Pigmentiphaga sp. H8: one gene and its partners. The protein of the gene in region 3 interacts with the protein of the main gene of each other region in a pairwise test. Links are inferred from orthologs where the notes say so. Each region holds a gene or a part of one and is shown on either strand. Other genes may lie near its edges.

Region 1 (3,080 bases), 700 kb from region 3 along the record:
CCCATCGAGCACCGCAATCTGGGCCGGGAAATCCTGCAGGCCTGGGCCTTCCTGACACCCGTGGCGCTGCTGCCGGGCCTGGCGCTGATGCGGCTCAGCGCGCAACACCTGTACGGCGCCAGCCAGTACGTCCGCCGGGCCATCTTCATCATGCCCGGCTTCCAGGCCCAGACCCTGGCCATCCGGCTGCGCCGCTCGCCGGCCATGGGCATCCTGGTGGACGGCTACTTCGACGACACCCCGCGGCAGGAGCCGCTGGACTCGCTGCCCTACCTGGGCGACCTGCCCCAGGCCGTCGAACACCTGAAGGAACAGAAATCCAACGTCGCCTTCATCAGCATGACGCTGATGAAGACCCCCTACGCCCAGCCCATCCTGAATCAGTTGGGCGATTCGACGTCGGCCATCTACCTGATCCCGGAATCGCCCGCGCTGGGCGATTTCGAGGTCAGCGTCAGCAACATGGCGGGCGTGCCCCTGCTGCGCCTGCACGACACCCAGATCCTGGGCATCGCGCGAGGCATCAAGCGCTGCATGGACCTGCTGTTCGCCGGCCTGATGCTGCTCGCGGCGGGCATCCCCATGCTGGTGATCGCGGCGCTGGTGCGGCTGAGCTCGCCCGGCGCTGTCCTGTTCCGCCAGACCCGCTATGGCCTGGACGGCGAGCCGATACAGGTCATGAAGTTCCGGTCCATGTACACGCACCAGCCGGACCCCGGCAAGATCCACCAGGCTACCCGGGGCGACCCACGCATCACGCCCGTGGGCCGGATCCTGCGCCGCACCTCGCTGGACGAACTGCCCCAGCTGTTCAACGTCTTCAACGGCAGCATGAGCCTGGTCGGCCCGCGCCCCCATGCCGCGGAACACAACGAGTTCTACCGGCAGCAGATACGCGGCTACATGCTGCGCCACACGGTCAAGCCGGGCATTACCGGCTGGGCTCAGGTCAACGGGCTGCGCGGCGAAACCGACACGCTGGACAAGATGATGAAGCGGGTGGAGTACGATCGCTACTACATCCAGCACTGGTCGCCCTGGCTGGACATCCGCATTCTTTTCATGACCTTGCGTCTGGTTGTCCACGACAGCAAGGCCTATTGACGACAGCCTTACATGCCCGACACGCCCGCCCCCCAGCGACTGATGGAAGTCGAGATCAAGCTCGCCTTCATGGAAGACCTGGTCGAGCAATTGAACGAACTGGTCTACCGGCAGCAGCAACAGATCGATGCGCTGGCGCGCGAGCTGGCCCGGGTCCGGGAACAGAGCACGCAGGGACCGGCCGCGCCGGCATCACTGCGCGACGAGATCCCTCCGCACTACTGAAACGGAAAAGCGCGCCTACGGCGCGCGGCGGTCCATCAGCGCCCAGGCGATGGTGCCGGCATCGACGTATTCCAGCTCGCTGCCGGCGGGCACCCCGCGCGCCAGCCGGGTCACGCCCAGGCCCTGCGCGCGCAGCAGCTCGGCCAGATAGTGGGCGGTGGTCTCGCCTTCGGTCGTGAAATTGGTGGCCAGGATGACTTCCCTGACCTGGCCGTCGGTGGCACGCTCGAGCAGGCGGTCGAAACCGATCTCGTGCGGCCCCACGCCCTCGAGCGGGGACAGCCGGCCCATCAGGACGAAATACAGCCCGTTGTAGCTGTGGCTGGCCTCGATCATGTTCTGGTCGGCCGGCGTCTCGACCACGCACAGCAGGCTGGCGTCGCGGCGCGGGCTGGCGCAGGTTTCGCAGATCTCGGACTCGGTGAAGGTATTGCAGCGCACGCAATGGCGCAGCCGGTCGACGGCGTCGCCCAGGGCCTGGCCCAGCATGCGGGCGCCGTGCGGGTCGTGCTGCAGCAGGTGATAGGCCATGCGCTGCGCCGACTTGGCGCCTACCCCCGGCAAGCGCTTGAGGGCATCGACCAGTACCGACAGCGGCGCCGGTCCGACGAATCGATCGCCTGCCATGACCGTCCCGCTCAGAAAGGCAGCTTCATGCCCGGAGGCAGGGGCAGGCCGGCGGTCAGCGCGGACATCTTCTCCTGGCTCGTGGCTTCGGCCTTGCGCAGCGCGTCGTTGAGCGCGGCCGCCACGAGATCCTCCAGCATGTCCTTGTCGTCGGCCAGCAGGCTGGGATCGATGGCGACGCGCTTGACGTCGTTGCGGCAGGACATGGTCACCTTGACCAGTCCGCCGCCGGAGACGCCTTCGACGAGCATGTCGGCCAGCGCTTCCTGCGCCTTCTTCATGTTTTCCTGCATCTGCTGCGCCTGGCGCATCAGGCCGGCAAGCTGTCCTTTCATCATGGCTGGGTTCCTTGTTGGGATTCGGAAGATACCGGGCGGATCGAATCGGGCACGATCTGGCCGCCGAAATTGTCGAGCAATTCACGTACGAAGGGGTCGGCCATGATCGCGCGCTCGGCCTCGGCCTGGCGCGCCTGGCGCTCGGACTCGGCCACCGCGAAGGCAGTGGCGTCGCCGGTCTGGCCGATCTCGAAGCGCAGCCGCACGGGCACGCCGAAATGCTGCTCGAGCACGACGCGTAGGCGCTCGACCCCCGCGCCTTCGGCCAGCCCGCGGGTCGCGACCTTCAGCACCACGGTGCCGCCTTCGACGCCCACCCACTCGCTTTGCTGCGCGAGCTGGGCGGCGATGCCCTTGATGGGCAGCCGCGCCGCCAGCACGGGCCAGGGCTCGTTCAATGCGATGGGACTGCCGCCCGCTCCGGCAGCGCCTTCGCCGCCACGGGGGGGCGCCGCCTGGACCACGGGTGGGGCCGGCACGGCGGGCGCTTCCCGTACCACGGGCGGCTTGGCGGCCTGGGCCGGCGGCCGGACGGCCGGCGCGGGACGAGCGGCCACCGGCATCGTGTCCGGGGGACCCGCGTCGTCGGGCTCGAACGACGGTGACGGCCCGTCCTGCAGCCCGGCTTCGATCTCCGAGTGCCAGGCAGGCGGCCCGTCTTCGTCGGCACCCGCCCCGTCCGGGGGCGAGGCCGGCGCCGGTGCCGGCGCGGTCCGCGCCGTGTTGCCGGCGGGCCGGGCGGGCGCCGATGCGGGCGCACGCTTGTTGCCGGCCATCGACATGTTG
Region 2 (2,859 bases), 2.5 Mb from region 3 along the record:
GCTTAGCCTACCGCGGCCTGGCCGGTCCGCCGCGCTCGTACTACACTAGCCCGCCTTAGCAAGGAGTCCCTCATGCTGCTCGCGGTAATCGCGATCGCCGTCGGCGCCGCCATCGGGGCGCTGCTGCGCTGGGTATTGGGGCTGGGCCTGAACGCCCTGCTGCCGGCCATGCCGCCGGGCACCCTGGCCGCCAATCTCATCGGCGCCTACATCATCGGCCTGGCCGTGGCCTATTTCGCCGGCAACCCCGCCCTGCCGCCCCATTGGCGGCTGTTGATCATCACCGGCTTCTGCGGCGGCCTGACCACCTTTTCCACCTTCTCGGCCGAACTGGTCGCCCTGATCCAGCAGCAGCGGCTGGGCTGGGTGGCCGCGACCATCCTGGTCCACGTGGGCGGCTCCGTCGCGATGACCCTGCTCGGCATCGCCACCTACGCCGGATTGCGGCAGTCCTGACCCCGCAAGGAGACACACCGTGAACGGCTTCCAACTGACCTTCTTCACCCAGCAGGACCGGCGCCACGGCGGCCAGCCCCTGGCCCACTGGCTGCTGGCTTTCGCCAAGGCGCAGGGCGCGCTGGGCGGCACCCTGGTGGCCGCCGGCGAAAGCTTCGGGCACACCGGCCGCTTCCACTCGGCACGCTTCTTCGAGCTGGCGGACCAGCCGGTCGAGGTGTCGATCGCGGTCGATGCGCCGACCTGCGACCGGCTGCTGGCGGCGCTGGCCAAGGAACCGATCGACCTGTTCTACGTGAAGCAGCCGGTGGAGTTCGGGCGGGTGGGCGCCCAGGCGCCGGCGGCGGGCTGAAACGATCGGATCATTTGCAAAAAAACCCCGCCGGCTCGGACGGGGTTTGGCTAGGGCCTGTTCAGGCCGCCGTGCTGATGACAGCCTCGATGCGGTTGCCTTCGGGGTCGACCACGAACGCCGCGTAGTAGGCCGGACCGTAGCGCGGCCGCGGCCCCGGCGCGCCATTGTCGGCGCCCCCGTGGCGCAGGGCCGCCTCGTGGAAACGGTCGACGGCATCCCGGCTGGGCGCGGAAAAGGCGAGATGGAACCCCGGTCCCGGCACGCTCTCTCTTTTCGAGCATTGCTTGAGCGCGAACTTGTCGCCCCCTCCGGGAAGGCCGTACCCGACGGCGTGCCGGTCGGGATCGCCGTCGAAGTCCGTCCAGACACGCTCATAGCCCAGAGGCCCGAGTACCGCGTCGTAAAAACCGGCGGCGGTACGCAGGTCGGCCACGCCGAAAGAAAGATGGTGGAGCATCGAGGCGGATGGGCGTACCCGTCAGAACGGGATGTCGTCGTCCATGTCGGCGAAGTTCGGCGCCGAGCTCGACTGCGAGGCCGGACGCTGCTGGCCGCCGCCACCGCTGGCCGGGCGGTTGGACTGGCGCGGGGCCGGCGCGGAATCGCCATAGCCGCCTTCGCCACCACCGCCGCCGCCTTCGCGGCCGCCCAGCATCTGCATCTGGTCGGCGACGATCTCGGTCGTATATTTATCGGCGCCAGTGTCCTTGTCCTGCCACTTGCGGGTCTTCAGGCGGCCCTCCACGTACACCGAACGGCCCTTCTTCAGGTATTCGCCGGCGATCTCGGCCAGGCGGTTGTAGAACACCACGCGGTGCCACTCGGTTTCCTCGCGGCGTTCGCCCGAGTTCTTGTCCTTCCATTGGGACGTGGTGGCGATGGACACGTTGCAGATCGCGGCGCCATCGGGCGTGTAGCGAACTTCGGGGTCGCGGCCCAGGTTGCCGACCAGGATGACTTTGTTGACGGATGCCATTACCACACTCCTATTGACTGTATTCACCGGCCCGCAGCGAGGCGGAGGGATTGTAGCCACCCCCGCCCGGCGCGGCCACGGGCCACAAGAAAAAAAACATCATTGGTTGAAAATGCGCCGACCGCAATACGGTCTCGTGCGTAAATGGGACAGAAAGGGCTCAGGAGGCGGGGTGGGACACCCGCTCCGGCTGCGCGGCCCGCCTGGCGGGCAGGGGCTTCATCCCCCAGGCCGCCAGCAGCCATATTACCGCCAGCCCCGCCGCAGACTGGAATACCGCCGCGGGCCCCAGGTGGGAGAGCAGCCAGCCGCCCAGCGCCCCGCCGGCGAAAAGCCCGATGGCCTGGCTCGTATTATAGAAACCCAGGGCCAGCCCCTTCAGCGACGGCGGCGCCACGCGGGACACCAGCGAAGGCTGCATGGCCTCGAGGATGTTGAACACCGAGAAGAAGGCGATCATGGCGCCGACCAGCCAGCCATAGCGGTCCTGCGCCCACGGCAGGAACATGCACACCAGCACGAGTCCGGCAACGGCCCCCAGCAGGGTCTTGCGGTGGGTGGCGTAGCGCTCGGTGACGCCGATCACCGGCACCATCACGACGAACGAGGCCAGCACCACCGGCAGGTAGACCTTCCACAGCGTGGCCGCGTCCAGGCCGCCGGTGCGCGCCAGCGCGGCCGGCACCACCACGAACAGCGCGACCTGGATCAGGTGCAGGGTGAAGACCCCCAGGTTCAGCCGCAGCAGGTCGGGGTGCGACAGCACGCTGGACATGGATACCGGTTCGCCCCGCGGCGCCGGCGGCGCGGCCGGAACCACCCAGGCGGCCACGCCCAGCGCAGCCACGCCCAGCGCGGCGATGGTCCAGAACAGGCCGGTCAGCCCGCCCCAGCCCACCACCACCGGGGCCAGTACCAGCGACACCGCGAAGGTCAGCCCGATCGAAGCGCCTATCATGGCCATGGCCTTGGTCCGCACCTCGTCGCGCGTGGCGTCGGCCAGCCACGCCGTCACCGCCGCCGAAATCGCGCCCGAGCCCTGGATGGCCCGGCCGATCGTGATCCAGAACAG
Region 3 (3,134 bases):
CATGCCCAGTCCCACGGCCTTGGAAAAGGCCTCTTTGGCGGCGAAACGGGTGGCCAGGAAACGCACGCCGCGCTGCGGGTCGCGGTTCCTGCGCGCGGTGAATTTCGCGAATTCCTCGGCGCCCAGGATCTTCTGCGCGAAGCGGTCGCCGCGCCGGGCCAGGGCCTGTTCGATGCGCTCGACCCGCAGCAGGTCGATGCCGATGCCGGCCAGGGCGGGAAGCGCGCCGTCGCGCAGCGACTCGGGCATCAATGCGCCGGTCTCGGCAAGGCGCCGCTGCGCGCGGTGATCATCAGGGCCTTCATCTCGCGCACCGCGGCCTCCAGGCCGCTGAACACGGATTGGGCGATGATGGCATGGCCGATGTTGAGCTCGGCGATGCCATCCAGGGCCGCGACCGGCTGCACGTTCTCGTAGTGCAATCCGTGGCCCGCGTTGACCCGCAGGCCCTGCCGCAGCCCGACCGCCACCGCATCCCGGATGCGCGCCAGCTCGCGCTGCGCCGCATCGGCCACGGCCTCGGCATAGGCGCCGGTGTGCAGCTCGATCACGGTCGCGCCCGTGCGGGCGGCGGCCTCGATCTGATCCGCCTGCGGATCGATGAACAGCGACACCCGCACGCCGGCGTCGTGCAGGCGCGACACGGCGGCCTTCACCTCGTCGAAATGCCCCAGCACGTCCAGCCCGCCTTCGGTGGTCAGCTCCTGGCGCTTCTCGGGCACCAGGCAGACGTCCTGCGGCCGGATCCGGCAGGCGATCGCCAGCATCTCCGGCGTGATCGCGCACTCCAGGTTCATGCGCGTGCGAAGCTTGCCCCGCAGGCTTTCGACATCCGCGTCCTGGATGTGCCGGCGGTCCTCGCGCAGATGCAGGGTGATCAGGTCCGCCCCGGCTTCCTCGGCCACCAGCGCGGCCCGGACCGGATCCGGGTAGGAAGCGTGCCGCTGCTGCCGCAGCGTCGCCACGTGATCGATATTGACGCCCAGATCAATCATAGATATCCAACAATTCCGTCCATTCAGCCCACTCTCGCCTATCGGTCGGCGATTTTTCCAGGATGCGGTGGATCCGGCTCCGCCGGTCCACCCGCATCGCCACCCGGGGGACGCGCGTCGGCGCGTAGGGGCGGGAAACTCCTCAGGTCGTGCAGGACCTGCCGCGTCGACATCGGCCGGCCATTCATATGATAGTCCAGCCGTTCCCGCAGCAAGCGGCGCAGCTCGGGCTCGGCCGCGACATCGTCGAAGCGGCCCTCGGCCAGCGCCAGCAGCGATTCGCCGGTGATGGGCGTGCCCGACTGCGGCGCTTCGGGCTCTTCCTGCTCCGGCCCCGCCTCCAGCGGGACACGGTAGCGGGCCCCTGCCCGCACGGGCTCGTCCGCGCCCGTGGCGGCCGGGTCGAAGCCATAGCCGATCTCGCACAGCAGCCGCCATTCGAACGCCCGCAAGGCCCCCGACAGCCGGGGATGCGCGGCCAGGCGGGACAAGGCCTCGACATAGGCGTCGTACAGCGACTCGTGGGGATCGTCGCGCCCCAGCAGGCGCAGCAGCAGTTCGTTCAAATACCAGCCCGACATGGCCGCCGCGCCCTGCAAACGCTGCGGGGCCCCGAACCACTCGGCCCGCACCAGGGTCTTGATCTCGCCGGCACCGCTCCAGGACAGGCTCAGCCGCTGGAAGGCGATCAGCACCGGCCGCAGCGCCGAATGGGGCCGCTTCGCGCCCTTGGCCACCAGCGCCAGCCTTCCATGGGAACGCGTGAACACGTCCAGGATCAGCGAGGTTTCGCGATAGGGATAGCTGTGGATCAGGAAGGCGGGAACATCGTCCACCCGCTGCCCGCGGACGCGCGGACGCGCCTGCTTGGCCGGCGCGGGGGCGGCCCCCAGGGGCGTCCGCCGGAACAGCGATCCTGCGGCGTCGGGCAAGATCTCGTCCGGCGCCACGGGATCCTGGGAATTACTCATAACCCAGGTCGCGCAGCGCGCTTTCGCGCTCGGCCCAGCCCTTGCGCACCTTTACGTAGATTTCCAGGTGCACCGGCTTGTCGATCAGCTTGGCGATGTCCTGCCTGGCCTCGGTGGCGATGCGCTTCATCCGTTCGCCGCCCGTACCCAGCAGGATCGGCCGGTGGCTGTCCCGGTCGACGATCACGCAGGCCGCGATGCGGGTCACGCGGGGCTGCTCTTCCCATTGCTCGATGACCACGGTGGAACCGTAGGGCAACTCGTCGCCGACCAGGCGGAAGATCTTCTCGCGGATGAGTTCGCTGGCGATGAAGCGCACCGGCCGGTCGGTCAGGGTGTCTTCCTCGAACATGGGCTCGCCTTCGGGCAGGCCCTTGGCGATTTCGTCCAGCAGATGGTCGAGCTGGCGCGACTTGGCGGCGCTGACCGGCACGACGGCATCGTAGGGGTGCAGCCCCATGATGCGCGATACGTAGGGAAACAGCGCGTCGCGGTCCTTGAGCAGGTCGGTCTTGTTCACGGCCAGGATGCGCCGCGCCCGCGCCGGCAGCAGGGGCAGCAGGTTGGCGTCGCCCTCGGACCACTTGCCGGCCTCGACCACGTGCACCACGGCGTCCACGTCGGCCAGCGCCTGGGTCACCACCCGGTTCATCATGCGGTTCATCGCGCCGCCGTGGCGGGTCTGGAACCCGGGCGTGTCGACGAACACGAATTGCTCGGGGCCTCGCGTGAAGACGCCGTGGATGCGGTGGCGCGTGGTCTGCGCCTTGCGCGAGACGATGCTGACCTTGGCGCCGATCAGCGCGTTCAGCAGGGTCGACTTGCCCACGTTGGGCCGGCCGACGATGGCGACGAAACCGCAGCGGCTGGCGGTGGAGGAATCTGAAGACATGGTCATTTCTTGACAGCGGGCTGGCTCGAGGCGGACAGGGTCTCGCCCGCAGGCTGCGGCGCCGAAGGTACTGCCTGGGGTTCTTTCCGGGGAGCGGCCGCCGGGACCGGCGCCTTGCCTTCGGCCGCCTGGGTCGAGGTGATCTTGGCGACCGGCGCCTCGGTGACGACGGGCGCCTTGGCGGCAATCGGCGCGGCGGCCGAGGCGGCGCCCTCTCCAGCCTTGGCCGAATCGTCCGGCACTTCCTGCGCCACCGCCACCGGCAGCGACAACTGC

The links.
Region 1: the proteins of recO (region 3) and recR interact in binary tests that used the Escherichia coli proteins (3 or more experiments, as listed by UniProt). The link is inferred for Pigmentiphaga sp. H8 from one-to-one orthologs.
Region 2: the proteins of recO (region 3) and ssb interact in binary tests that used the Escherichia coli proteins (3 or more experiments, as listed by UniProt). The link is inferred for Pigmentiphaga sp. H8 from one-to-one orthologs.

The regions. Positions count from the first base shown.
Region 1 is NZ_CP033966.1:4,045,786-4,048,865, forward strand. The notes cover bases 151-3,080. They hold recR (recombination mediator RecR), read right to left. Parts: upstream 1,957-3,080; coding sequence 1,345-1,956; downstream 151-1,344. Other genes in these bases: EGT29_RS19105 (undecaprenyl-phosphate glucose phosphotransferase), read left to right, coding at 151-1,104; EGT29_RS19110 (SlyX family protein), read left to right, coding at 1,117-1,329; EGT29_RS19120 (YbaB/EbfC family nucleoid-associated protein), read right to left, coding at 1,968-2,294; EGT29_RS19125 (DNA polymerase III subunit gamma/tau), read right to left, coding at 2,291-3,080. Also shown: more of EGT29_RS19105, read left to right, coding at 1-150. UniProt on the Escherichia coli protein: May play a role in DNA repair. It seems to be involved in an RecBC-independent recombinational process of DNA repair. It may act with RecF and RecO.
Region 2 is NZ_CP033966.1:822,990-825,848, reverse strand. What follows is about bases 39-2,747. They hold ssb (single-stranded DNA-binding protein), read right to left. Parts: upstream 1,788-2,747; coding sequence 1,290-1,787; downstream 39-1,289. Other genes in these bases: EGT29_RS04025 (MFS transporter), read right to left, coding at 1,948-2,747; EGT29_RS04035 (VOC family protein), read right to left, coding at 870-1,268; EGT29_RS04040 (DUF190 domain-containing protein), read left to right, coding at 476-808; crcB (fluoride efflux transporter CrcB), read left to right, coding at 73-456. In the rest of the region: more of EGT29_RS04025, read right to left, coding at 2,748-2,859. UniProt on the Escherichia coli protein: Plays an important role in DNA replication, recombination and repair. Binds to ssDNA and to an array of partner proteins to recruit them to their sites of action during DNA metabolism. Acts as a sliding platform that migrates on DNA via reptation.
Region 3 is NZ_CP033966.1:3,343,794-3,346,927, forward strand. What follows is about bases 1-2,984. They hold recO (DNA repair protein RecO), read right to left. Parts: upstream 1,967-2,984; coding sequence 1,034-1,966; downstream 1-1,033. Other genes in these bases: acpS (holo-ACP synthase), read right to left, coding at 1-249; pdxJ (pyridoxine 5'-phosphate synthase), read right to left, coding at 249-995; era (GTPase Era), read right to left, coding at 1,959-2,858; rnc (ribonuclease III), read right to left, coding at 2,861-2,984. Also shown: more of rnc, read right to left, coding at 2,985-3,134. UniProt on the Escherichia coli protein: Involved in DNA repair and RecF pathway recombination.